DNA from 3 places in the Aliivibrio sp. S10_S31 genome. Region 2 is predicted to be linked to each of the others. Evidence: riboswitches for the same ligand, from Rfam matches in the RefSeq annotation. Region 2 holds a riboswitch; each other region holds the start of a gene.
What was found. A riboswitch is a leader RNA that binds a small molecule or an ion and turns the genes downstream of it on or off. The one in region 2 is predicted to bind thiamine pyrophosphate.

Region 1 (7,345 bases), on a different contig from region 2:
AGTTGATTGTCTGCAGCCATTAAATGCAGGGGAAAATTCATTTAATGATATGCGACAAGCAATCGATCAATTAATGCACAGTTTTCAATATGGCAAGAGCTCATTACTTAAGCGTTTGTTTTCGCCAAAAATAGACAAGGTATTATTTGCCGCAACAAAAGCGGATCATGTTACTCCAGAACAACACCCTAATATGGTGTCGTTGCTTCAACAAATGATTTATCAAACATGGCAAGAAACCGCTTATGAAGGAATTAAGATGGAGTGCATGAGTATTGCTTCTATTCAGGCAACGACTGCGGGAATGATTGATGAAGATGGTGAGATCTTTGCGGCAATTTCTGGAATAAATACAGCTCAACAACCAATGATGATGTTTCCTGGAGAAGTACCAAAGCGTATACCAAGTAAAGCGTACTGGGAAACAGAACCATTTAATTTTATGAGTTTTCAGCCATTAAAAAATGAGAATGATAGACCGTTACAGCATATTCGAATGGATAAAGCGATACAGTTCTTATTGGGAGATAAATTGATATGAGTGAGTTAAAAAAACAGCGTGTTTTTCAATCGCAGGAACTAAAACAACAAGATGTAATTGAAGCGCTGAACACTCAAAAATTGTTTAATGATAATGTGACATTTATTCCTCAAAAGACAGAGGATGAAGAGGAGTTAGACAGCTCTGATATAGAAATGCCATTAATAAAAAAGGGAACACATTGGAGCATTAAGACTCTGGTTATTGGTTTTTTAGGTTTAACGCTTTGGCAGAGTATTGATCATGTCATTACTGCAATTCAATCGGCAGATTTTCTTTCATTAGGATGGGCTGGGTTAATCAGTTTTGCAGCATTACTGGGTGTGACAGCTATTGGTCGAGAGTTATTGACACTTCGTAAGTTAAAAGATCGTGCAGAGCTTCAAGAGCAAGTTACTGAACTGATTGATGGTAATGGTATAGGGCAAGCAAAGGTTTTTTGTGAAGGTTTGGCTAGAAAAAACTTAAAACTTAACCCTATTGAATATACTCGCTGGCAAAATATTATTGAACCACATCACAGCAATGCTGAAGTATTTGAAATGTACGACAGTATGGTTATCTCTGTTCAAGATAAACGAGCAAAAGCGTTAATAAGTAAGCATGCTGGTGAATCTGCTCTAATGGTTGCATTAAGCCCTTTAGCTGTGGTCGATATGTTATTAGTTGCATGGCGTAATATTCGATTAATAGAGCAAGTATCCGAAGTTTACGGGGTTGAATTAGGCTATTGGGGCCGCTTGCGTCTGTTTAAAATGGTTCTACAAAATATGGCTTTTGCTGGAGCAACAGAAATAGCAACGGATGTTGGTGTTGATATGCTTTCTACTGGTTTAGCTGGAAAATTATCAACTCGTGCAGCTCAAGGTTTAGGTATTGGTTTAATTACGGCTCGTTTTGGTTTGAAAACCATGAACTTAATGCGTCCATTGCCTTGGATGAATGATGAAGTACCTAAATTATCAGATATGCGTAAAACGATTGTTGCTCAACTGGTATCAAAGTTAGGTGCACAAAATTCAAACTAGTTAACATCTTCATAAAAATCATACTATTTATAAATAAATTAATGATAGTATGAGCTCATTAGTCGGGGAGCCAATAGGCTGAGATCGCAATAGCGAACCCGTTGAACCTGATTCAGTTAGTACTGACGTAGGGAACTAATGGTCCTTTTGACACGATCTTTTTAGATCCGTTTCTTTTGATGAGAGCTTACGCTTATACGTAGGAGTGATCTCATTTGACTGTTTTTCCTAAACGTCAGTTAGGGAAATTAATATGTCTACATCCACAGAAATAACGTCTTCTAAATCATCTATTGAAAATGAATTAGCAGCAACTCCTATTGTATTAACCATTGCAGGTTCTGATAGTGGTGGTGGGGCTGGTATTCAAGCCGATATTAAAGCTATTTCAGCTACAGGGGGTTATGCATGCTCTGTGATTACGGCATTAACCGCCCAAAATACTCAAGGGGTAACAGGAATTTATCCAATTAGTGGTGAATTTGTTGAACAACAACTTGATGCCGTTTTTTCTGATTTGAATGTAATAGGTGTTAAGGTTGGAATGTTGAGTGACTCAGATATTATTCATTCTGTAGCTAAAAAAATTAAACAATATGCACCTCAATATCTAGTGGTTGACCCTGTTATGGTAGCAACTAGTGGAGATTTACTCCTTCAAGCATCTGCAATTGATAGCCTTAAATCTGAACTTCTTCCCCTTGCTGACGTGATCACTCCAAACTTGCCTGAAGCAGCAGCATTAGTGGGAGGTAAAGTTCCTAAAAATGAAGATGAAATGATCGCAATGATCAGTGAACTTCGTCAATTGGGAGCAAAATCAGTTTTATTAAAAGGTGGGCATTTAGAAGAAGATACAAACAGTACAGATTTACTCATTCTTTCTGACAAGGTAGAGCGTTTATCGAACCTACGCATTAACACTCGTAATACTCATGGAACTGGTTGTACTTTATCATCGGCAATAGCATCTTACCTAGCTCAAGGGTATAAATTGCAAGATGCAGTAAGCTTAGGGAAAGAATATATTACTCAAGCGATTATTTATGCTGATAAGTTAAATATAGGTAAGGGGCATGGACCTGTGAATCATTTTTATTCTAGATAGTTATCTTTTTCTGTTTCTTTTTCATTTTATACATCGCTTTGTCTGCTGATATTAAAGCCGCTTCAACGTCATTTAGGTTAGTGGTTTTAATTCCATATGCAAAGCTCATCTGCTCATTTTCGAGTTGCTTATTCACGTGTTCTACAAATTTATTTGCTCTTCCTTTATGGGTAATAGCTATGAATTCATCTCCTCCGACACGTAAAGCCATTTCCTTTGGATGACAGGCATATCTTAAAGCATGAGCAAATCTAATTAGCATAAGATCGCCAATAGAGTGACCTTTTAAGTCATTAACAAGCTTTAGACCATTTAAATCAAAATAGATTAAATCGAACTCGTCGAATGGAATTTCGGATAATTTCTTACGGTTATATAACTGAGTTAAATCATCTTTTTTATTTGCCTTGATAAGGCCGGACATCATGTGTGTAACACCAATAGCGATAAATACAAAAGCGACAAATAGAGAGCCGTCGTCAAGTATTGTGTCGATAACTTCAAATCTATCGGCATATTCTTCAATTTGGGGAACTTCAGTTAAGAGATCGTAGGCTTTATTGAATAGCAATAACCAAGAACCGATAAGTAAAAATCGATGAGGTTTAAAAACAGAATAAGCGGTTTGGTATATATAAATTAAGAGAATGAGGGTGCTGCCTTCAAACCCGAGATCGGCTAATGACTCAAACCCAAGCTCTTGATAGAAGGTAATACATAAAGATAGACCAAAAAGTAGTATAAAAGCGGTGATTAGGGGACTTTTTCTGTCTAACATGAAATGAACCATTCAATAATGTATTGATATACATACCATACTTCGTTTTCATTAAAAAATAAATGCTCACAAAGGATAAGTTTAGGTAAATTGGGGATAATAGAAACAAAGTTGAAGTTATTTGCGTAATTTAGCAATAAAAATGCGATAAGTGACGTTTGTTATCAACAAATATTATTTTGTGAAGTTAGAAAGCTATGTTTAAGGCAATTACTCTTTTCTTGTAGAAAAGTAAGGTAAATGTAAATGGCATGATGTGATGACATTTCTTTGGTGAATTATTGGCATGAAAATTGATAATAAAATGAAATAATAATTATGTGTCTACTGCAACTTATAATAAAGATGTAGATGGAACTACCTGAGAGAAAAGTTATGAATTTATCAATCAAATCAAGATTGTATTTGCTTGCAATATTACCAATAGTTTTAACCTCCTTGTTAATCATGTTAATGACATACAAGGAAACCAATGCGCTTAACCAAGCTCAAATGGATATGACGCGCGCACAAATGATGGAAATGAAGCGCGTAGAACTGAAATCGTATTTAGATATCGTTTCATCTGAATTAGAACATCTTGAAAAACAAGGAAAATCAATAGATGAAGTGCTTGAAACACTAAAACCGATTCAATTTGCTGATACAGGTTATTTATTTGGTTTCCAATCCAATGGTGTACGAATTTTACAAGGTAATACCAATGATATTGGTAACAATATGTGGAATGCGAAAGACAAAAGAGGCAACTATTTAATCCAAGATATCATTACAGCCGCTAAAAATAAGTCTGGATATTCAACATATTACTATCCTAAATTAAACGAAACTGTTGCTTTACCTAAACTGGCTTACAGTGTTTATTTTCCAGCATGGGATTTGATTGTAGGTACTGGTTTTTATACTGATGATGTTGATGCAGTTATTGCGGATATGAAAGCGCTTAGTGATGAGCAGCTTGCACAAAGTATGAAAGCGATTGTGTTGTTCACATTAGTTATTGTGGCTGTTGTTGCAATGATCGGCTTCTATATCAATAGAAGTATTATGGCTCCAATTCAAAAATTTGATGAATCGATTCGTTCATTTGCTTCGGGTGATGCAGATTTAACGGCAAGAATGCCTGAGTTTACCGTTCCTGAGTTTAATCAATTGAGTCATAATTTTAACTTATTCGTTAATTCTCTACATCAAATCATTAGTAATGTATCACTAGTGAGTCAAGATGTTGTCGCTGAAACCACTCGAATGTCAGAGCGTTCAGCGCAAGTTAATGCTGTTGTGACAAATCAGCGTTCTGAAACTGAGCAAATTGCAACAGCGATGACAGAGTTAACGACGTCTTCTCATGAGATCTCTGCTAATGCTGAGCAAGCCGCTAGTTCAGCTCAAGATGCTGATAATAATGCACAAGTTGCAATGCAAACGGTAAATGAAGCATCAGAATCAGTGAAGACGCTAGCTGCAGAATTAGATGAAGCAAGTGATGTTATTTCAAAACTAGAAGGTGATGTACAAAATATCGCAAGTACGTTATCCGTTATTCAAGATATTGCTGAACAAACTAACTTGCTGGCTCTTAATGCGGCCATTGAAGCGGCAAGGGCGGGTGAGCAAGGGCGTGGTTTTGCCGTTGTTGCTGACGAAGTACGTAAGCTAGCAAGTCGCACTCAAGAGAGTACAGCACAAATTCACCAACGAATTGAAGCGCTTAAGTCAGGTTCTGATTCGGCAGTACAAGTGATGGCGGCAAGTAAAAATTTCAGTACATTGACGGTAACTAAAGCGGTTGCTGCATCTGAATCGTTAAGCCAAATTTTAGTGTCTGTTAATACGATCATGGAAATGAACTCATTAATAGCGACAGCGACCCAAGAGCAGAGTTTGGTTGGGCAAGAGATCTCAGAGCGTATTGTGTCGGTATCTGATCAGAGTTTAGAATCCGCAGATTTAGCGAGTCAAAACCGCTCTGGTGGTATTGTGTTAAACCAAAAAGCCAACGAACTGTCAGAATTAGTTGAGCGTTTTACACTTTAATCGATACGTAAATTAATACATAAAAGCACAAGATTGATGAGATCTTGTGCTTTTTTATTACCATAATTTAAATGTATCCCAATTACTTAACGCTTCAATACTTGAATCAATTGGAGGTGCTAAAAAAGCTAAAATCACCGTAGCAATTACGAATATTGCAGATAGCGATAAGTTTGAAAAATCAGTCAGTTTTAATGCTGAACCAAATGAGCGTTTAATACGAACATTGGCCAAATCAACACTGTATATTTCGTCTAATAGAAGATGAATGACACCACCACAGAATACAAAGATGCCGGATAACCAAGCAAATAGATCCGCATTTTTAAATTTGTCATTGATAATAAAAGCGGTTGTGTTTGTGGTTAGTAAGCCGCAAAAGAGCAAAAATAACAATGAATGACATATGCCTCTATGAATCGTTTGCCACTCGAATACGTTTCGGATCCCATATTTTATAATTAGGTGTATTACAACAGGTAAACCAATTAAAAGCATAAATTGCCTTTCATTAATGGCATCACTCGTAAAGTAGCGAATACTGAGTAAAACAATACACACAGTAAAAAGGTTAAAAATAATATCGAGAGAGGTCGAATTGTCTGAGTCAATGTCAGGCAGCAGGCCACCAATGGTACCTAAAAACCAAAGCCATAAAGCCGTATCAAGATCGATATGGTTAGCAGAAAGCAGTGCTGCAGAGGCGGCACCTGATGTTAATGCGGCGACATTTAAATGTGTGCTGAAATTTGCCATAGGTTTTCTAAGAATTCTTTTGTAATATGAAGGCTGATTAATTGAGATAAGAAATTATGTTTAAAATATTTGCATTACTGTTCATCGTGTTAGGTATCTATATTGGAATGAATTACGGCGATGAAGTTCAAAGTGTTATGGATTCAGATGCCTTTGAGCAAGTACAAGATACCTTGGTTGATGGAAAAGATCTTGTGATTGAAAAAATTGAAGATGCTGTTCAGTAATAATTAGCATGTTCGATGGATAAAATAAAAATCCCCCTTGATAGCAATATCGTGGGGGATTTTTGATTCTATACAAACGAATCATGAAAACAAGAGATTAACTGTTTTTATATACAGTTATTTTCTGTTTTGGTTAAATTCATGGCTAACGATGCGTGAATTAACTTATTTAAGCGGTAAAATTGTGATTTCTACACGGCGGTTACAAGCACGGCCTTGTTTTGTAGAGTTATCACAAACTGGGTAACGAGCACCGTAACCACGAGCATTAACTCGACCAGCAGCAACGTCTTGCTTAATTAGGTAGGTACGCACTGAATCAGCACGTTGCTCTGATAGTGTTTGGTTTTTAGTTGCATTACCAGAACTGTCAGTATGACCATCAATTTGAAGAGCTGTATCTGGGTATTCAACAAGGATACGTGCAACACCGTTTAATGTGTTGTAGATACTAGCATCTAATTGGTATGAGCTAGATTGGAAGCCAATACCGTTGTCCATTACTAGTTTAAGTTCGTTTTTTCCTACACGTTCAACTTGAACACCAGAGCTCTTAAGCTCATTACGTAGTGCTTTTTCTTGTTGGTCGAAGTAGTAACCAACACCACCACCCACAGCACCACCAGCAGCAGCACCAATTAATGCGTTTTTACGACGCTCTTTTGCGTTATCACCTGTTGCAAGACCAATTGCAACACCTGCAAGTGCACCAGCAAGAACGCCTTTAGTTGCTGAGTTTGTTTCAGACTCACCAGTTGTTGCGTTTTGGCGTTGAGTTGCCTGACAGCCAGTTAATGAAATAAGTAATGCAAGCGCAATTGTGATTTTTTTCATGTTTTTCTCTAGTTATGTACATCTGTGGCGCGCAGT
Region 2 (7,345 bases):
TTGCTCAAGTAAGTCAGGGTTAAACGGTAAATCAAACATGACAAGTTGATTAGCAAACTGGAAGTTACGACCTTCAGAACCAATCTCAGAACAAATCAATACCTGTGCGCCGCCTTCTTCTTGTGCGAAGTAAGCTGCCGCTTTATCACGTTCAATAATTGACATACCTTCATGGAAAACCGTACCACGAATACCTTCACGCTCACGTAATGCTTGCTCAAGTTGTAATGCCGTTGAAGCTCGAGATGCAATAATAAGCACCTTCTCATTACGGTTTTCTTTCAGTAGCTCTAGCAACCAGTTAACACGCGGGTCAAACTGCCACCACGTCGCACTATCACCTTCAAACTCTTGGAAGATCTCTTCTGGATAAAGCATCTTCATTGCACGAGCTTCATCCGTCATGCGTCCACCCATCATGGTTGCAACACGCATAGACGTAGCATACTGAGATGGTAAAGGCATCGGCATTAAATTAAGGTTACGCTGTGGGAAACCTTTAATAGCTGCACGAGTATTACGGAATAACACACGACCCGTACCATGACGGTCCATTAAGTTATCCACTAATTCTTGGCGAGCTTGAGCTTGTTCATCTTCTGCTGCTGATGACTCAATAATTCTAAATAGCGGCTCTACATCTTGCTCAGAAAGCAGTTCAGTAATACGGTTTTTCGCATCATTTGATAGTTTTTCACCGCTCATTAATGCCGTTACTGCATCAGCCACAGGTTGATATTGACGTTCTTCTTCTACGAATGCGTCATAATCATAAAAACGATCAGGATCTAATAGACGTAAACGAGCAAAGTGACTCTCATGGCCTAATTGCTCAGGTGTCGCTGTTAGCAGTAATACTCCTGGCGTTTCTTCTGCAATCGCTTCGATAACTTGATATTCACGACTAGGCTTCGTTTGATTCCACTCTAAGTGATGTGCTTCATCTACAACTAGCAAATCCCAATCGGCTTCAACGACTTGCTCAAAACGACGCTTACTCTTACGAATAAAGTCCAAAGAACATAAAACAAATTGTGCGGTATCAAATGGATTTTCAGAATCAGCGTAAGCTTCAACACAACGCTCTTCATCAAAGATAGAAAAATGAAGGTTAAAACGACGCATCATTTCAACTAACCATTGATGTTGCAGTGTTTCAGGTACAACAATCAGTACGCGCTCTGCACGACCAGAAAGCACCTGTTGGTGAATAATCATACCCGCTTCGATAGTTTTACCTAAACCCACTTCATCGGCTAATAAAACACGTGGCGCATAACGACGACCCACTTCATGAGCAATGAATAATTGGTGAGGGATCAATCCAGCACGCATGCCACATAAACCGCGCATCGGGCTTTTGTGTTGTTCGTATTGGTTCTGAAGTGCACGGAAACGCAAAGCAAATCGATCCATACGATCAATTTGACCTGCAAATAATTTATCTTGAGGTTTATTAAAACGGATTTGATGACTCAATAACGTCTCACGAAGTACCACATTGGCTTCGTCAGTATCAACTCGAGTACCGATATAAGTTAATAAACCGCCTTCTTCAATAACGTCTTCAACATCAAGTGACCAGCCCTCATGGCTTTCAATGGTATCTCCCTTATTGAACATCACTCGGGTAACGGGTGCATCGTGTTTTGCGTATAAACGGTTTTCTTCTGATGCAGCAAAAAGTAATGATACGGTTCTGTCATCAACAGCCACTACCGTACCTAAACCTAAATCACTTTCTGTATCACTGATCCAACGTTGTCCCAAAGCAAATGACATAGTGGTAACGCACCTCAAAATTAATTTGTTTTATAAGATATGGAATGAGAATTTTTTCGAAAGCCAAGAATAGACAACCCGCAAAGGTTAAGGCTCAAAAGGGCGCTAATGTTACTGTATGAGAGCACTCAGGTCACGCCAATTTACTATAAAAATGAGTGTAGTCGATTATACGCATTTTTATAAACAAAGTTTACTTTACCGCTTGTAAATATTGCGTTAATTCTGGTGGTTTTTCTGGAGTAAATAATTCAGAAATACGCCCCTGGCTCAGCACTTTTTGCTGACAAATAAAAGCATAATGAGAAGTAAGGGCTTTTGCATCTTGTAAACTGTGCGTCACCATTAAAACGGTTAATTTTTCACTCTTTATCAACGCCTGAATTAACACAATCATTTCTTCCCTTAAGATAGGGTCAAGCGCTGAAAATGGCTCATCCAATAATAAGACAGGTTTTTGCTGAACTAAACATCGGGCTAAGGCTACACGTTGCTTTTGCCCTCCAGATAACTGCTCAGGCAGACGTTGCAGCAAATCATCAACCCCTACTTGATGAGCCGCATCATTAATTTGTTTTTTATCTTTCTCATTTAAACGTAAATTAGGCTTAATACCCAAACCAATATTCTCAGCAACAGATAAATGAGCAAAAAGGTTATGCTCTTGAAATAACATAGATAAAGGACGTTGATGAGGAGCACGTGAAAGCTGTGATTCGTTATTTATTGTAATATCACCACTTTCAGGTTCAATAAAACCTGCTAATAAGCTCAATAAGGTACTTTTACCAGCCCCACTAGGACCTAAAATAGCAACAACGCTTCCCTGCTCTACATTTAAATCGAACTCAAACAAATCAGTATAATATCGATATTTCACATCAGAAAAACGCAGCATTACTGTTTCCTTTTCTTTGATAAAAATAGCCATTCAACAACAGCAAACACACCCACACTCAATAATAAAAGACTCAATGAAATAACGGCTGCCGCTTCCATCTGATAACTGCCAAGCAATTGAAATAAATAGAGTGGTAGTGTTCTAAAATCTTGACTGCCAAACAAGGCAATCGCACTTAAATCACCAACAGACATAATAAAAGCAATGGAAAAAGCATGAGCAAAAGGTTTTCTTAATGCTTTCCATTCAATCACTCTAAACCGTGACAATCCATACAACCCTAAACTTGCACACAATAAATGATATTGTTGCGCAATATGCAGCAAAGGTTGAGCTAACGTTTTTATTACGTAAGGTAATGCCATTAATGCATTAACTAAGATGACAATCCAAATAGCAATACTAAAGACATCGGTTATATTTCTTAATAATAAAAAAAGCCCCGTACTGATCACCAACCCCGGAGTGACTAAGATCATCACACCAATCAGATCTAACTTATCTGCTAATAATCTTTTTTGTTTTAAACGTAAAGACCGAGTTGTATGTAAAAGCAGAACACCAAGAAGTAATGCAATCACAGCGGCACCAAAGGCCACAATTAAAGAGTTGATTAAAGCAGACCAAAACTCCGATGATGTAATAACAACAAATAGTTGTGAATTAAGCCCACTAAGGACAACCATAAATAAGGGCGGTAACATAAAAAGCCCTAAAAGCGTTATCCACGCTCTGTCCCACCACTTTGCTTTATTGGTATCTTGATATAGAACCACTTGTGATAACGATGCTGAATCAACAGAAACTGATTTTGAGAATCGTTGAATACACAATGATAATAATCCACATAATAACATTTGCCATAAAGCTAAAATGGCACCTGATTGCAAATCAAAATCAAACTTAATTGCTTGGTATATTGCTAACTCTATTGTTGTGGACTTAGGGCCACCACCTAGCGCCATTACGGTAGCAAAACTCGTAAAGCAAAGCATAAAGACCAACCCAGCAACATGTGGCAATTGCTGTTTTATTCTCGGCCATGCAACAAGACGATATTTGCTCCACCCCATTAATCCAAGGTGTGCAGATAACTGATGTTGTTCAATGGAAATAGAATCTAATGATTGCAGTAACAGCCGAGTTGCAAAAGGGAAATTAAAAAAAACATGAGCCAATAAAATGCCATTTAAGCCATAAATCGAAAATGGTAACGATGCGCCAAACCAAGCAAAGGCATCAGCAATTAATCCACTGTTCCCATAAATAGCTAGTAAACCAAAAACCCCCACAAGCACTGGTAATACTAATGTAGTTGCACAGAGTTTTAGCAGTAATCCACGTCCTATAAATTGACGGCGAGATAAAGCATAGGCTGTTGGTATAGCCAAACCAATACTGATTATGGTTGATAAAAATGCTTGGTATAAACTAAATTGAGTGATGTAGCGGTAATAAGGATCAGACCAAATTAGGCGTAAATCTAAACTCGGAGATTCGATTAAAAGCGCACTAATTGCACCACCAACGAAGCAGAGAATAATGGCTGCAACGATATAGCCGAATAAAGGCGTGGAATTAAATAAAGTTCGAGATTTCATGAATAAAATAAAGGAGCACTAGTGGCTCCTTATTACACCAATTAAAAAGTTAACGCATGTTGCCATTCACGGATCCAAGATTTACGCTTTTGCGCGATGTCTTCAGAGCTAAATGACAATGCTTTATTAGGTACCGTCAATGTTTCAAATCCCTTTGGTAGTTCAACTTTAGTTACTGGGTACATCCAGTTTCCTGTTGGCATCGCAGATTGAAACTCATCACTTAATATGAATGCTAAAAACTCGTCGGCAAGTTTATTGTGTTTTGTAGATTTAACTTTTGCCGCAACTTCAACTTGAGTGTAATGGCCTTCTGAAAAATTAGCGGCAGCAAATCGTTGATCTTTTTCAGCAATAATATGGTAAGCCGGCGATGTTGTATAAGATAAAACGAGATCCGACTCTCCCTCTAAAAACATACTATAAGCTTCTGACCAGCCTTTTGTTACCGTCACTGTTTTTTTAGATAGTTGCTTCCATGCTTGAGCGGCATCATCCCCATAAACAGATTTAATCCAGAGTAATAAGCCTTGCCCCGGCGTTGAAGTTCGAGGATCTTGATAAATCACTTTTAAATCGTCGCGCTGTTCAACCAACTCTTTTAGGCTCTTTGGAGGATTAGTTACTTTCTCTTTGTTGTAAACAAAAGCAAAATAACCAAAGTCATAAGGAATAAACGTTGTATCACTCCACCCATTAGGTAAATGTACCGAACTTGTATCGATTTGATGTTGAGCGAGTAACCCCGTTTTTTTCGCTTCCGCCATTAAGTTATTATCTAAACCCAATACAATATCAGCTTTAGCATTCTTTCCTTCAAGACGTAGACGATTCAAAATTGATACGCCATCATCTAATGCAACCAGCTCTAAATTACAGCCACATTTAGCTTCAAATGCCGCTTCAACTTTAGGTCCTGGGCCCCAATCCGCTGCAAATGAATCATAAGTGTATACCGTTAGTGTTTCTGACGCGGACACAGAAAAAGAAGAGATGCTTGCTAATGCAATAGCGAGAGATAGTTTTTTAACTGGAAGTGAAGTTACTGTTGTTTTCATTATGCGCTCTTTCATCCTTTTGAGCGGCACAGGCTAGAGTTGAAATACTCATAGGAGAATGTCATCTCAATTCCTACGCCAGCGTTATCTGGTTCAGGTGATACGGGTTTAAATGAACATTATCCAATCTTCATTAATCTCAGCCAAAGCTCCCCGATGAGAAGTCGTATTGTAAGTGTGAATAGCTTAATGAGCCAGAGCTTTTATTGTACAGCTATCGATGATCATAACCCCAGCGAGGTACAAGTCCTTGCTCTACACCTAAATGATCCAAAATTCTTGCTACCATAAAATCAATTAAATCTTCAATGGATTTAGGTTGATGATAAAAACCTGGGGCAGCAGGCATAATTGTCGCCCCTATTTGCGATAACTTAAGCATATTCTCTAAATGTAATGTTGAGAATGGTGCCTCTCGAACCACAAGAATCAGCTGACCTCGTTCTTTTAAAACCACATCAGCCGCTCTTTCGATTAAATTATCAGAAATACCATGAGCAATTGAGGCAACACTACCAGCTGAACATGGACAGACAATCATTTGTTTAGGTGCAGCAGAACCAGAAGCTACAGGAGAAAACCAGTCCTCTTTACCACAAACAGTTAGCTTATCTGCATTACAACCTAAGTGTTCAACTAATGCCGCTTTCATAGCATCAGGTCCACTTGGTAATTTCAAATCATGTTCTGTCGCCATTACAACTCTAGCAGCAGAAGAGATAAGAAAATACACGTGATAATCAGCAGCAAGTAAACACTCGAGCAAACGCAACCCATAAGGCGCTCCTGAAGCCCCTGTCATAGCTAACGTAATTGCTTTTTGTTTACTCATGTTAATCCACCATTTCTATATGTTTTACGGCATCACCTAAGCGTGAAAGCAATTTACCGTGAATACCTTCAAAGCCACCATTGCTCATTACCAAAATTTGATCACCAGGCTGTGCTTCGTTCACTATCATATCAACGAACGCATCAATGTTATTATGCGTGTGAGCAGGTTGAGTACATTGTTGTGCAACGTCATCAACTGACCATGCGATATTATCTGGTTGATAAAGATAAACTGAATCTGCAGCATGCAATGAAGCCGCTAATGTATCTTTATGAACGCCAAGCTTCATTGTACTTGAGCGAGGTTCTAATACGGCAATAATCTTTTTATCACCGACTTTATTACGTAGACCATTTAATGTTAGATCAATAGCTGTTGGGTGATGAGCAAAGTCATCATAAACCGTCACACCATTTACTTCGCCTTTCAACTCAAGACGACGCTTAGTATTGATAAATTTACCCAAAGCTTCACAAGCTAAATCAGGGGTAACACCCACGTGGCGAGCAGAAGCAACGACCATAAGCGCGTTACTTACGTTGTGATCGCCAACTAAGTCCCAATTAACTTGCCCAACGTTTTCACCTTCAAAATAGACATCAAACTGACTACCATCTTTTTGAAGTTTGATGGCTTTCCATTGACCGTCTTCACCAGTGAACTCTAATTCACTCCAGCAGCCTTGCTCTAATACTTGCTCTAAAGGTTTATCTTGCTTAGGTGCAAAAATACGACCAGTACTTGGCACCGTTCTGATTAAGTGATGGAATTGACGCTGAATTGCAGCCAAATCATCAAAAATATCGGCATGGTCAAACTCAAGGTTGTTTAATACAAGCGTACGAGGACGGTAATGAACAAACTTTGAACGCTTATCAAAAAAAGCACTGTCATATTCATCTGCTTCAACAACAAAGAACATGCTTTCACCTAAGCGAGCTGACTCACCAAAATTGCCTAATACACCGCCAACTAAGAAGCCTGGCTTATAACCACACTCTTCTAGTACCCAAGCTAACATACTTGATGTTGTTGTTTTACCGTGTGTACCAGCAACCGCCATCACCCAACGATCTTGCAGTAAAAACTCTTGTAACCACTGAGGACCAGATGTGTATTTAAGATTTTTATCTAATACATATTCAACACATGGATTTCCACGACTCAT
Region 3 (7,345 bases), on a different contig from region 2:
TGGTACGCCTTTTACTGGGGCTATTTTTGCTCTTGAAGTATTGTTTATTGGACGTATTAAGTTCAATGCTATCATTCCTGCGCTATTGGCTGCTATCTTAGCTAATGTGGTTGCTTCGGCTTGGGGTGCCCATCATACGCATTATTTAATTAACTTTGATCAGGTTAGCACCTTGTTTGGTCATGCTGTTGATATCGATCTTTTATTAATGGCTAAAGTGATTATTGCTGCAATTGGTTTTGGTATTGCTGGTTATTTGTTTGGTGAGTTAACTCACGGCTTTAAAGACCTGTTTAACGCAACATTAAAGAACCCATATTTAATTGTCGTTGTGGGTGGTTTGATGGTCATCATCATTACTCAATTACTTGGCAATTATGATTACATTGGTATTGGTGTTTATCCAAGTCGTGATGGTGGTGTGAGTATTACGTCAGCATTTACTGAAGGTGGAGCAGAGTGGTATAGCTGGATTTTAAAACTGGTATTAACTGCGATTACTCTTGCTGCTGGTTATAAAGGTGGTGAAGTAACACCGTTGTTTTTTGTTGGTGCTACGTTAGGTAACTTCTTAGGTTGGGTTATGGGGGCTCCGGTTGATTTATTTGCTGCTCTGGGTTTCCTTGCGGTATTTGCGGCTGCAACCAATACACCATTAGCTTGTACGATCATGGGCGTGGAATTGTTTGGTGCTGAGTATTTACCTTATTTCGCTTTAGCGTGTTATACGGCTTATTACTTTAGTGGTCATACTGGTATTTACTCTTCACAACGTGTTGCTGTTTCTAAAACATTAGAGCATGGTCGTGATCATGACGGCCTAAATAAAATAGGGTCATATCGTGAACATAATTCATCGTCATTAAAACACCTAGCGAATAAGCTAACTAAAAAAGACAAATAGTTTCACGTGAAACATGGTGGTTTATCTAGATTAGAACTTGGTAGAGAGGATTAGAACCTAATGTGCTTCTCCACAAAAAAGAACATTGTACTTGTTGGTGTAAGAGCTACGGATGACAAAGGTGGTTTTTTGTTACGAAGCACACAAGGTTCAATGTGCCTTGTGGAGAGGATTAAAACCTAATGTACTTCTCCACAAAAAAGAACATTGTACTTGTTGGTGTAAGATCTACCGATGACAAAGGTGTTTTTTTTCTGCGAAGCACACAAGATTTAATATGGATTGTCGATATGTAAAACTCTATATGCGCTCACTCACAAACTCAGCCAACCACTTGATAACTTTTTTCTCTTCCATTTCATTTCTTGCATACTTTCTTTATACTCCGAACACGTTCAGATTTTGATTCAACGATCTGAAAGAAACTTGTCGGAGTGCTTAGTGCTTTTTAAAGTACAAGCTGAGACCGCAGTGCGGGATCCGTAGAACCTGATCAGGCTAATACCTGCGAAGGGAACAAGAGACAATTTACATCTTAGTTTATGAAACCATATCTACAGATTGAAAGGTACAGACGTAGCTGAATTTTAGCTGCTTTTATTCTTTTTAACTTGTGGGCATAACAGTACAGACAGATATTCTCTGCAGCACAAACTAAGAACCTCTTGCTACAACTCAAATCCGGCAAGCAATTATTCTATTTTTATCAAGGAATTTTGCTATGTCGTCAAGCCGTAAACAAGCACGTTTAGATGCTAAAACCAATATTGAATCGTTATCGGTTCAACCATATCCAAATTCAAATAAAGTCTATATTGAAGGCTCTCGTCTTGATATTCGCGTTCCTATGCGAGAGATTTCATTAGCTGACAGTTTAGTTGGTGGTACCAAAGAATCACCAATTTTTGAACCAAATGAACCTATCCAAGTTTATGACACTTCAGGTGTGTATACCGATCCAAGCTACGATATCGATGTATATAGAGGATTACCTAAGTTGCGTCAAGAATGGATAGAAGAGCGAAATGATACCGAGTTACTTGATGGCGTGAGCTCTGTTTATTCGCAAGAGCGTTTAGCGGATGAAACTCTTGATGAACTTCGTTATGGAAATCTCCCAACGATTCGCCGTGCTAAACAAGGCCAGTGTGTTACTCAACTGCATTATGCGCGTCAGGGAATCATTACTCCTGAAATGGAATACATAGCGATTCGTGAAAACATGGGTCGTCAAAAGTTTGCAGATGAGCAACTTAATCACCAACATCCTGGCCATAGTTTTGGGGCTAACTTACCGAAAGAAATCACACCTGAATTTGTGCGTAAAGAGGTTGCTGAAGGGCGCGCAATTATCCCATCAAACATAAACCATCCAGAAGCAGAACCAATGATCATTGGTCGTAATTTCTTAATTAAGGTCAACGCTAATATTGGTAACTCATCGGTGAGTTCATCAATTGAAGAAGAAGTGGAGAAGCTAGTTTGGTCAACGCGTTGGGGCGGTGATACGGTGATGGATTTATCTACGGGTCGAAATATTCATGAAACTCGTGAGTGGATTCTACGTAATAGCCCTGTCCCAATTGGCACGGTTCCAATGTATCAAGCGCTAGAAAAAGTGAATGGTGTAGCCGAAAACCTTAACTGGGAAGTGATGCGAGATACCTTAATCGAGCAGGCTGAACAGGGCGTCGATTACTTTACCATTCACGCAGGTTTACTGCTTCGTTATGTACCAATGACAGCAAAACGCGTTACCGGGATTGTATCTCGTGGCGGCTCTATTATTGCTAAGTGGTGTCTTGCTCATCACCAAGAAAGCTTTCTTTATACACACTTCCGTGAGATCTGTGAAATCTGTGCTAAATACGATGTGGCTTTATCTTTGGGTGATGGATTGCGTCCGGGCTCTGTTGCTGACGCTAATGATGAAGCGCAATTTGCTGAATTACGAACTTTAGGTGAGCTAACTAAAGTTGCGTGGGAATACGATGTTCAAGTCATTATTGAAGGTCCAGGTCATGTTCCTATGCACATGATTAAAGAGAATATGGATGAACAACTTAAACATTGTCATGAAGCGCCATTTTATACACTAGGGCCACTAACGACAGATATTGCTCCTGGATATGATCACATTACTTCAGGTATTGGTGCTGCCATGATCGGTTGGTATGGCTGTGCCATGTTGTGTTACGTAACGCCAAAAGAACACTTAGGGTTACCAAATAAAGACGATGTGAAGACAGGCTTGATTACTTATAAGTTAGCAGCACACGCAGGCGATTTAGCCAAAGGTCATCCGGGTGCACAAATTCGTGATAACGCCTTATCAAAAGCCCGCTTTGAATTCCGTTGGGAAGACCAGTTTAATCTGTCTCTTGATCCTATTACCGCTCGTGAATATCACGATGAAACCTTACCGCAAGAATCGGGCAAAGTTGCTCACTTTTGTTCAATGTGTGGGCCTAAGTTCTGCTCAATGAAGATCTCACAAGAAGTCAGAGAGTACGCTAAAGATTCGGAACAAGTTGCTTTAGACCAAGCAATCGAAATTAAGATGATAGATGACCCTCTAGAAGGGATGCGTCAAAAGTCAGAAGAGTTTAAAGCGTCTGGGTCTGAACTTTATCATCCTGCAGTTGAAGCTGAATAACGATGATAATAAGGGATGTTTCACGTGGAACATCTCTTAGTTTTGTATACGGAATTGAGGTGAGACAGCAATGTTTGCATTCCCTAATATTGATAAAAGTAAGTTTGGTTTATATCCCGTAGTTGATGATGTGTCGTGGATAGAAAAATTATTAAAGCTCGATGTAAAGACAATCCAATTGAGAATTAAGAATCCAGAACAAGCAGACTTAGAGCAACAGGTTATAAAAGCGATTAGGCTTGGCCGTGAATATGATGCTCAGGTGTTCATCAATGACTATTGGCAGTTAGCTATTAAGCACAAAGCATTTGGTATTCACCTTGGACAAGAAGACATAGAGGTTGCTGATTTACAGGCGATTGCTGAGGCGAATATTTGTCTTGGTTTGTCGACACACGATGATAGTGAACTATTAAAAGTAAAAGCCCTAAATCCAAGCTATTTAGCGCTTGGTCATATTTTTCCGACACCAACGAAAGAGATGCCATCACAACCACAAGGTTTGACCAATCTTGCAAAGAATCAACAATTAGCTGGAGACATTCCGACCGTTGCGATTGGCGGTATTGATCTCTCCGTTGCTAATGATGTGTGGCAAACCGGTGTTGATAGTATTGCGGTAGTTCGAGCGATTACTGAGGCTGAGGATACAGAGCAGGCCGTCGCGAAATTTAACGCCATTATTTCTGAACCAAGAAGAGGAAATCTACAGGAGGTTGCTTATGAGTAACCAGTTAATGGAAGGGTTAAGTGACCAAGATTTTCTGCGTTATAGCCGTCAAATTATGTTGCCTGATATTGGTGATAAAGGGCAAATAGCATTAAGAAATAGTACGGTTCTCATCATCGGTTGTGGCGGATTGGGTTCTTCGGTTGGAATGTATTTATCCGCTTCTGGTATCGGTACATTAATCATTGCCGATGGAGACAAAGTTGAATTAAGCAACTTACAGCGACAAGTGGTGTATCGCGATAACAACCTAAATCAAAATAAAGCGATGGCAATGGCACTGCAACTTAAAGGGTTGAATGGTACAACTCATATTGAAGTGATCAGCCATAAGTTAACAGAGCCAGAGTTATCCCGTTTTATTAATCAAGTCGACGTGGTTTTGGATTGCTCTGATAATTTGCCAACACGTCATGAAACTAATGCGGCATGTGTAAAGCATAACGTTCCACTTATTTCTGGTGCAGCAATTGGATGGCAAGGGCAGCTAATGTTGTTTTCAAATCAGGTCACGGAAAAAAACACGTCGTGCTATCACTGTTTATTTCCTTTTACTGAAAGCCACCAAACACAAAACTGTCAGTCGTTCGGAATTGTGGGACCGGTGGTAGGCATGATAGGAAACTTACAGGCATTAGAAACCATTAAATACCTTACTCAACCGAGTTACATGAAATGGGACACCATTCATCAGTTTGATGGCCGCTCTTTGGCTTGGTCATCGATAAAAATTCCAAAAGACAGCCAATGTTCAATCTGTGCTTCAACAGTAACTAATGATGTTTCACGTGAAACACACTCAAAGGGAGAGACTTGTCATGAGTGATTTAATGTCAATAGAACTTAATGGTGTGTCTTATCGAGTTGAGGTCACGCATACATTATCTTCATTTTTAGAATACCATGGTATTGATACACAAGGATGTGCTGTTGCAATCAGTAATCAGATAATACCGAGATCAGAGTGGCAAAAGCGTGGGTTATCACAGGGTGAATCCATCTCTTTATTTCAAGCAATCGCTGGAGGCTAACATGAATGACTTATTAACCATTGGAGATAAGACGTTTAGATCACGTTTATTCACCGGAACAGGAAAGTTTCCAAATGCCAGCGTTATGCAAAAGGCACTTATAGAGTCTGGTTCTGAATTATCAACAATGGCGTTAAAACGTGTTGAAGTGAATAACCCTGAAGACAATATATTAAAGCCGATTGTGGATGCAGGAATTAACTTATTACCCAATACGTCTGGTGCTAAAAATGCTCGTGAGGCTATTTTCGCCGCACAACTTGCTCGTGAAGCATTGGGCACAAATTGGCTTAAATTGGAAATTCACCCTGATCCCAAATACCTAATGCCAGACCCAATTGAAACATTAACCGCAGCAGAAGAGTTAGTGAAACAAGGGTTTATTGTCTTGCCATATTGTCATGCTGATCCCGTTTTATGTAAGCGATTGGAAGAGGTTGGTTGTGCTGCTGTTATGCCACTAGGTGCGCCTATTGGTTCAAATAAAGGCATTGTCAGTCGTGACTTTTTAGAGATTATTATTGACCAAGCTCGAGTACCTGTAGTGGTTGATGCTGGTATTGGTGCGCCATCTCATGCTGCTTTGGCAATGGAACTGGGGGCTGATGCTGTGCTTGTTAACACTGCGATTGCTGCGGCAAGAAATCCAATCGCAATGGCAACTGCATTTAAATTAGCGGTGCAATCTGGCCGATTAGCTTATGAAAATGGGTTGGCGGCAGTTAACACTCAAGCTGTTGCTTCTAGTCCATTAACGGCATTTCTTGATTAAGGTGAATGAAATGACATTTACTGATGAATGGGAAAAGTTACATTGGGATGAGGTTAAACTCTCTATCTATAGTAAAACGCATCATGATGTTGAAAGAGCGCTAAGTAAATCCAAACGAGATCTTGAAGATTTTAAAGCCTTAATTTCTCCTGCTGCAGAAAGCTATCTTGAACAAATGGCTCAAGAGTCTGCACGATTAACTCGCCAACGTTTTGGTCATACGATTGGTTTTTATATTCCTTTGTATCTTTCTAATCTTTGCGCGAATGCATGTACTTATTGTGGCTTCTCAATGGAGAATCGCATTAAGAGAAAGACGCTCAACCAAGATGAGGTTGCACAGGAAGTGAGGGCGATTAAAGCGATGAATTTTGATAGTGTTCTTTTGGTAACGGGAGAACATGAAACCAAAGTTGGGATGAATTACTTTCGTCAAACATTACCGCAGATAAAGCAGTCGTTTAATTATCTCGCAATGGAAGTTCAGCCTTTAGAACAAGAAGAGTATGCAGAATTAAAAACCTTAGGTTTGGATGCGGTGATGGTGTATCAAGAAACGTATCATCCATCTACTTATGCGGAGCATCACCTTCGTGGAAATAAAACCGATTTTAAATTTAGATTAGAAACGCCAGATCGATTGGCAGAAGCGGGCATTGATAAGATTGGAATTGGGGCGCTTATTGGGCTAGATGAGTGGCGAACAGATTGCTTTTTTGTGGCAGCGCATTTGGATTATTTAGAGCGTCGATACTGGCAGACTCGTTACTCTATTTCTTTTCCAAGATTGCGACCATGTGAGGGTGCGCTGCAACCAAAATCAATAATGAGTGACAAACAACTGGTGCAATTAATTTGTGCTTATCGGTTGTTAAACCCTGAGGTTGAACTGTCATTGTCCACTCGAGAATCTGAACATTTTAGAGATAATGTATTGCCATTAGGTATTACATCAATATCAGCGGCATCGAAAACACAACCGGGTGGTTATGCAAATGATGACCAAGAGCTTGAACAGTTTTCTATTAGTGATGAGCGATCTGCTGAATCTGTTTCTTTAGCGGTACAAGCAAGGGGATTTGAACCGGTTTGGAAGGACTGGGATAGAAGTTATTCAAGTTGATGTTTCACGTGAAACAACATAAAAAATGCCACGTTTGCTCTTCTATAGAGCTCTTTTATAGAATAGATACGTGGCATTTTATTGTTGTATTTTAATGAATTAGCTTTCGTAGCTTAATTCAGCTGTCGC

Region 1: another riboswitch for thiamine pyrophosphate. It lies ahead of thiD (bifunctional hydroxymethylpyrimidine kinase/phosphomethylpyrimidine kinase); the one in region 2 lies ahead of thiB (thiamine ABC transporter substrate binding subunit).
Region 3: another riboswitch for thiamine pyrophosphate. It lies ahead of thiC (phosphomethylpyrimidine synthase ThiC); the one in region 2 lies ahead of thiB (thiamine ABC transporter substrate binding subunit).

What each region holds. Positions count from the first base shown of each region.
Region 1 covers NZ_JAAUWR010000012.1:36,981-44,325, forward strand. The annotation lists gene HC728_RS11755 (YcjX family protein) at 1-541, shown strand, start outside; gene HC728_RS11760 (YcjF family protein) at 538-1,569, shown strand; TPP riboswitch at 1,623-1,720, shown strand; gene thiD (bifunctional hydroxymethylpyrimidine kinase/phosphomethylpyrimidine kinase) at 1,823-2,677, shown strand; gene HC728_RS11770 (diguanylate cyclase) at 2,670-3,455, opposite strand; gene HC728_RS11775 (methyl-accepting chemotaxis protein) at 3,831-5,492, shown strand; gene HC728_RS11780 (metal-dependent hydrolase) at 5,550-6,248, opposite strand; gene HC728_RS11785 (hypothetical protein) at 6,305-6,475, shown strand; gene HC728_RS11790 (OmpA family protein) at 6,641-7,309, opposite strand.
Region 2 covers NZ_JAAUWR010000018.1:71,444-78,788, forward strand. The annotation lists gene rapA (RNA polymerase-associated protein RapA) at 1-1,782, opposite strand, end outside; gene thiQ (thiamine ABC transporter ATP-binding protein) at 1,976-2,680, opposite strand; gene thiP (thiamine/thiamine pyrophosphate ABC transporter permease ThiP) at 2,680-4,284, opposite strand; gene thiB (thiamine ABC transporter substrate binding subunit) at 4,326-5,342, opposite strand; TPP riboswitch at 5,396-5,508, opposite strand; gene HC728_RS15265 (flavin prenyltransferase UbiX) at 5,557-6,174, opposite strand; gene mpl (UDP-N-acetylmuramate:L-alanyl-gamma-D-glutamyl-meso-diaminopimelate ligase) at 6,176-7,345, opposite strand, start outside.
Region 3 covers NZ_JAAUWR010000030.1:13,085-20,429, reverse strand. The annotation lists gene HC728_RS18645 (voltage-gated chloride channel family protein) at 1-904, shown strand, start outside; TPP riboswitch at 1,325-1,437, shown strand; gene thiC (phosphomethylpyrimidine synthase ThiC) at 1,626-3,560, shown strand; partial or broken gene thiE (thiamine phosphate synthase) at 3,628-4,290, shown strand; gene HC728_RS18630 (HesA/MoeB/ThiF family protein) at 4,283-5,116, shown strand; gene thiS (sulfur carrier protein ThiS) at 5,109-5,321, shown strand; gene HC728_RS18620 (thiazole synthase) at 5,323-6,093, shown strand; gene thiH (2-iminoacetate synthase ThiH) at 6,104-7,216, shown strand; gene HC728_RS18610 (aminopeptidase P family protein) at 7,316-7,345, opposite strand, start outside.